Linked DNA regions of Lewinella sp. 4G2. The protein of the gene in region 1 interacts with the protein of each later gene in a pairwise test. Links are inferred from orthologs where the notes say so. Each region holds a gene or a part of one and is shown on either strand. Other genes may lie near its edges.

Region 1 (3,222 bases):
TTTAAAGGTCAACTGTCCCAAACCATTGATAGTCTGCAGTATACACTCTTCGACGAAGAAAGCGACAACCCCATCGCCCGGAGTACGAATGACCTCGCCGTAGTGATGCAGAACCTGAAAGGCACCACCGCCCGCCTCGATCGCATCCTCAGCGCAAATGCCGGAGAGATCAATACGACGATGGATAACCTCGCCGAGATCAGCACTACCCTGGCTAACAAACAGGAAGCGCTCGCCGGCATCATCGACAACGCCAACGGCGTGAGCTCCAAGCTCAACCAACTTGAACTCGAGCAAACGATGACGGAGATCAACGGTGCCGTCACCGAGCTGCGGGGAACCCTCACGCGTGCTAACGGCGCCATCGAAGGCGTCGCCGACGTGATGGAAGACGTGAAGAACGGCGAAGGCACCCTTGGCAAGCTGCTGACGGATGACGAGATCTACAACCGCCTAAATTCAGCTACGCTTGAGGCTGACACCCTCTTCAGCGACCTGCAGGAACGCCCCTACCGCTACGTTCCTTTCAAGAGCCGCCGTAAGGTGCTGCGTCAGGACCGAAAAGACGCGGAGCTCGATACCGTGGGTCCAAAACAGTAAGCTCCTCCGGTTGGCCTAACCTATTCCTACCCCCTCCACCAAACGCCGAGCCCGTGCAAATTCTTTCTTCACCGGAGTTGCGCTCCCTCGACGAACTGACCGTCCATACGGAAGGAATCAGCAGCCTCGAGTTGATGGAACGGGCTTCTAAAGCCTTTACGAACGCATTCATCAAACTGTACCGGCCGAAGGATGGCCCGGTGCTCATCCTTTGCGGCAACGGCAACAATGGCGGAGACGGTTTGGCGGTAGCGCGCATGCTGGCTGGACTCAATTTCAAAGTGCACGTCCTGGTATTAGGTGGGTCCCGTAGTCCGGATAACAACACCAATCTGACGCGGGCCCGGCAGCAGGGTTTCCCGATTAATTTGTTGGAGGAACACCACAAGCTGCCCACTCCCGCTCCCGGCGTGATCCTTATTGACGCGCTGCTGGGTACGGGCCTTTCCAGGCCGCTATCCGGCTTCCTGGAACAGGTCGTAAAGTTCTATAGTCAGGTAGAAGGCCTTACCCGCATTGCTTTAGACCTCCCCAGTGGAATGCTGGCGGACGAGCCTTCGACTGGTACCATCATGCAGGCGGACCGGACGCTATCCCTCGGGTACCCGAAAGCAGCTTTGTTCGCACCGGAGAACGCCCCCTTCTTCGGTGAGGTGACGATCGTGCCCTTTGCGCTGCACGGGCCGGCGGCCGTCCGACACCTACGCCCGGAAGGATATTCCGCGCCGGATGTGTTGCTCGACGCGGCTACCGTCAGCAGGTTAATCAAGCCGCGCCGCGCCAATGACCATAAGGGCACCTTCGGGCACGCGCTGTTGGTAGCCGGATCCTTTGGCAAGATGGGCGCGGCGGTGCTGGCGGCCCGGGCTGTCCTCCGTTCCGGGGCGGGTTTGGTGACGGCGCACGTTCCCCGCAGTGGGTACGAGATCATGCAGATCGCTTTCCCCGAGGCCATGTGTACCGTTGATGCTCACCGTTACCACGCGACGGAGGTGGGCGACGTCAATCCATACGCCACCATTGGTATCGGCCCGGGCTTGGGCACCAAGAACCTCACGGTTAAACTCCTGAGCAATTTGCTGAAGCGGTACGACCGTCCCATGGTGCTCGACGCAGATGCCCTTAATATTCTGGGGCAGCATCAGGAGTTATTCGATGAAGTCCCGAAGGGTTCCATCCTGACGCCCCACCCCAAAGAATTCCAACGCTTGTTTGGCGATACTACGGATAGTTTTGCCCGGTGGCAGGTGCAACGGGAGATGGCAGTGCACTGGGGAATCTACATCGTGCTCAAGACCGGCTACACCACCATCGCCACCCCGGAAGGAAAGATCTACGCCAACCCGACCGGTAACCCCGGCATGGGGACGGCCGGTACGGGAGACGTGCTGACCGGATTGTTGACGGGTCTGCTGGCCCAGGGCTACGATTCGAAATCCGCCTGTCTGCTGGGTGTCTACCTTCACGGTCTGGCGGGTGATCTGGCGGCGGAGGATGGCACCCAGCAATTTCTGATTGCAGAAGATGTCATTAATAATCTCGGCGCCGCCTACCGGGAACTGCAGCGCCAGGTATGATCAATGCTTCGGCTTAATTAAAGCCAAATTCCTGATGAACATTCTCAGCGGTTGGGCGGGCAAATAATATTTGATCATCCTACGAAGTGTTGGAGGTAGTTTCCAATTAAACACTTATCTTTGCGCCCACTTTGAAACACCCAGTGTACCAACGGGTACGCAGTTTGGGGATTAGACCTTTAATCAAGGCACAAGCAATCAGCTAGTTATGTCCGCACAAGCACCATTCATTTTTCCACTTCGGGGACTTGGCCAGGGCCTGTACACTTACGAGTTGGTGGCCGACGATGCCTTTTTCGCGTCGTTCAAGGATGCTCCTGTCACACGGGCCGACATTAAGTTGGAACTTACCGTTGACCGGAGGACCCGCGAAATGACGTTAACCTTCGATTTTGCCGGTACGATCGCAACCACTTGCGACCGTTGCATGGCAGATATTGATCTTCCGATCGCCGGAAAAGAATCGCTCATCGCGAAATTTACCTCCGGCGCCGACGAGATGGAGGATGAGGCTAACCTCATATACCTTGATCCGGATACCAGTCTGTTCAATGCGGCACCCTACGCGTACGAATTGATCCTGCTGGCCATCCCTATGATCAGGACTTTTGACTGCCGTGAGGGTTCAGCTCCCTTCCCCTGCGATGAGGAAATGCTGGACCGGATCGACGACAGTATCGAATATGCTTCCGACGGTGACGTTAAGGAGGATGGCGATACGGACAAACCCAGCCCCTGGGATGTACTCAAAGATTTAAGCTAACAAGAAACTACTTACTACATAAATACAATTCGCCATGGCACATCCTAAGTCCCGGATCTCGAAGCAACGCAAGCGCAAGCGTCGTACTCACTACAAAGCTACCGAGCCTACCCTCACGGTTTGTAAGACAACCGGCGAAACGCACCAGCCTCACCGCGCCTACACGGACGCAGAAGGAAATATGTTCTACAACGGTAACCTCCTCGTGAAGGCACCCGAAGTAGCCGTCGAACTCGACGAAGACAGCACCGACGAGAACGAGTAAGGACCACCCTACTTAGT
Region 2 (3,086 bases), 3.3 Mb from region 1 along the record:
GAGTTGTTGACGATCAAATCGGCGAAGGTGGCGCCAAACAATAAATTGGCTCGGTATACCTGGTCGTAGTGCAAACCCAGGCGCAACTGCTGGCCGAAATTGGGCGATTCTTCCAGATTGATGGCCAGCCGCACCTCATCCTCGGACCCGGGGATCGGTTCAAAATCATAATCGATGTGGACGTACCGCCCCGTCGCGAAGAGGGCCACGACGTACTGGCGGAATTCATCCCACCGCAAGCGTCCGGGCAGTTTCCCGTCGAAGTAACTCAGTACCTGGCGGCGGCTCAAATCCGTATTACCCGCAATTTCCACGACGGGCGCATTCAGGAATTCCGGAACCGTCGCCGTACGGGTGGTCGGCTTTCCCCGTTGCCGCGCGGCCAAGGTCTTGAGGGTATCCAGTTGGGCGCGGGCGGCGACGCGGCCGGCTTCGATGAGCTCATCCACCGCATCAAAACTGAGCTGGCTGAAGTCACCCAACTCCGGCTTGATGTCGATGTCGGTAATCTCGTATTGCTCGACGTTGCGCTTGTTGGCCTGGAAAAAGGCAATCTGTAATAGGAGCTTATCGAGTGAGTTGATATCCTCCGCCCGGTACGGGTCTTGCTCCACGGTGATGCCGATGACGAAGTCCATTCCCTTTTTCTTCACCTCTTCCGCGGGGTAATTGTTACTGACGCCACCGTCCGTCATCACGTGGCCGTTCATCCGGTGGGGACTCAGCACGCCGGGCAGGGCGGCGCTGGCGCGCATAGCGTTGGCGAGTAACCCGTCCTCCAGTACGATGGCCTCGCCGGATTCGATATCCGTCCCAATACACAGAAAAGGCGTGGGCAATTGGCTGAAATCACGAATGCCATGTACGCCGGCCGTCCAGTGGGTAAACAGATCCTTAATCCGCTGCCCGTCCGATAGCGCGGCGGGCAATTGCAGGGCGAAGTTCTTCAGGCTGAGGTTCAGCAGGTAGTGTTCGTTGTAGAGCTTTTCGTAGATCGTCCGGTTTTCCCGGGCGATGGCGTCCTGCAATTCCGCCATGATGTCGGTCTCCCGCAGCATTTGTTCCAGGGTATCCGCGCTGTAGCCGGCGGCGTAAAGTCCACCGACGATGGAGCCCATGCTCGTTCCCCCGATGTAATCTACCCGCACCCCGGCCTCCTCCAGCACCTGGAGGGCACCGATGTGGGCGTAGCCACGGGCTCCGCCACCGGAGAGGACGAGGCCTACTTTCAAGTCCTCCTGCGCCTGCGTGAACGGCAAACAAACACCTAACAAAGTCACAATTAGCCCGTACAGTCTTAGCCTCATATTCCCATCCGTTTACGCATGGTTTCGTAGAGCAGGATACCCGCCGCTACCCCGACGTTGAAACTGTTGAGTTGGCCGGCCTGGGGAATGCGGAAGCGGACGTCCGCCGCCCGGCCCACACCTTCGGAAATGCCTTCGCCTTCGGCACCCATCACAATGCAGAGGGGTTCGGTGAGCTGGAGTTCGTGGAGGTAGGCCTCCGCCTGGAGGTCCGACGCAACCACCTGGATGCCACTGTTTTTCAACAACGCGACGGTGTTGACGAGGCTTTTCTCCCGGCAGACGGGGATACGGAGCAAGGCGCCAGCGCTACTCTTCACGGCGTCCGCCGTCAGGCCCGCGCTGTTCTTTTGGGGGATGATGATCCCGTGGGCGCCACACACTTCCGCCGAGCGGGCAATGGCACCGAGGTTGCGGACGTCCGTTACGCCGTCCAGCAACAGCAGGAGTGGCGTCTCTCCCTGTTCGTAGAGCATCGGGATGAGGTCCTCCGTCTTCTGGTAGGCCGCCGCGGCGAGTTGGGCAATGACGCCCTGGTGGTTGCCCCGCGTCATCCGGCCCAACTTCGCGCTGGGGATGACCGTGAAGGGTACCTCCATCATTTTACACAGCTTCCTTAGTTCCTTTTCGAACTCACCCCGCGTACCCTGCTGCAAGAACACCTTATCCACCGGGGCGCCCGAATTGAGGGCTTCCAGCACGGGGTGGCGGCCGTAAATGATGTCCTCTCTTTCCTTCTTCATTGCCATGGCCGCTCGGTGCTTTAGCCCACGAAGGTAGCTACTCCGGCTTACGCGCGATGGATGCGTACAGGCCAATTAGCACAAACACAACGAGGGCCACGCTCAGCCGCAGCAGGGTTTGCTCCGTCGATACGCCAGCGCTTACGGGAGTGGACGTTTCGTCGGCTAAACCTTCCCCCGTCGGAGCGACGTAGCTGCCGGCGGATACGGGCGCTGCCGCAGGTGCAAAGCGAGGTTGCAAGCGAACGGGACCGGCACCATTCAAATCAACCGTTCGTTTACCCTCCGTAGCTCCATCTTCCCAACGGACAAACCGAAAACCGGGATCGGCAATGGGTTCCACCGTAATGGGTATCCGCGAAAAATAGGATCCTACGTATGTTTCATCGGCCAGCGAAATATTTTCGTTGAGGACTACCGTCCCCCCTTCCCCAACCTTGATAGTTACTTCCCGGTCCGGGCCACCCCCGAATTTATTACGGAAGTGCTCCCGCACGAAGGCCGGTCGCTGCCGGGCAAATTCCCGCAAGCGCTCCACGTGGATGGGCCAGTACTTTTCGTCGATCCCCCACCGCTCGGATTGGCGGGCAATCTCCGGCCCTACGCCGGCCACGTGGCCATCGATGGCGGCCAGGACGGCGTCGGGGCGAAAGTCCGTCTGCAGGTAGTCCAACATTCGGTTGACGAAGGTGGCCCGGTACCCGTCGTTCTCCAGTAAGTTGCGTTGGAGGCGGGTTACCCAGGGCGGGTTGGGCCAGGCGGGGCCATCCGCCGCCGTGAGGAGGTCCAGGGTATTGCGGGTGTAAGCCGTCGGGTCGTGCAGGCCAAAACCCTGGTCGACGTCGTACAGGATCCAGCGGTAGCGAGAGTTGGGGTCGGTCCGGTCCCGCCAGTACCGCAGGTTGCCCCCCGCTTCCTGGTTATCGAAATAGATCTGGGCAATCTGCAAACGTTGGAAGTTATCCACGTCCATCCGCCGCCGGACGGCCTGAAAGGCGTTGGGATCGTTCAGGTTATTGCGCCGGACGAACTTCAT

What was found.
Region 2: the proteins of A3850_RS16605 (region 1) and rlmB interact in binary tests that used the Escherichia coli proteins (3 or more experiments, as listed by UniProt). The link is inferred for Lewinella sp. 4G2 from one-to-one orthologs.

The regions. Positions count from the first base shown.
Region 1 is NZ_LVWJ02000014.1:4,058,608-4,061,829, forward strand. Bases 20-2,915 are described here. They hold A3850_RS16605 (bifunctional ADP-dependent NAD(P)H-hydrate dehydratase/NAD(P)H-hydrate epimerase), read left to right. Parts: upstream 20-653; coding sequence 654-2,177; downstream 2,178-2,915. Other genes in these bases: A3850_RS16600 (MlaD family protein), read left to right, coding at 20-600; A3850_RS16610 (DUF177 domain-containing protein), read left to right, coding at 2,386-2,915. In the rest of the region: more of A3850_RS16600, read left to right, coding at 1-19; more of A3850_RS16610, read left to right, coding at 2,916-2,940; rpmF (50S ribosomal protein L32), read left to right, coding at 2,975-3,205. UniProt on the Escherichia coli protein: Bifunctional enzyme that catalyzes the epimerization of the S- and R-forms of NAD(P)HX and the dehydration of the S-form of NAD(P)HX at the expense of ADP, which is converted to AMP.
Region 2 is NZ_LVWJ02000014.1:753,754-756,839, forward strand. The notes cover bases 181-2,940. They hold rlmB (23S rRNA (guanosine(2251)-2'-O)-methyltransferase RlmB), read right to left. Parts: upstream 2,057-2,940; coding sequence 1,304-2,056; downstream 181-1,303. Other genes in these bases: A3850_RS04535 (patatin-like phospholipase family protein), read right to left, coding at 181-1,307; A3850_RS04545 (CotH kinase family protein), read right to left, coding at 2,088-2,940. Outside these bases: more of A3850_RS04535, read right to left, coding at 1-180; more of A3850_RS04545, read right to left, coding at 2,941-3,086. UniProt on the Escherichia coli protein: Specifically methylates the ribose of guanosine 2251 in 23S rRNA.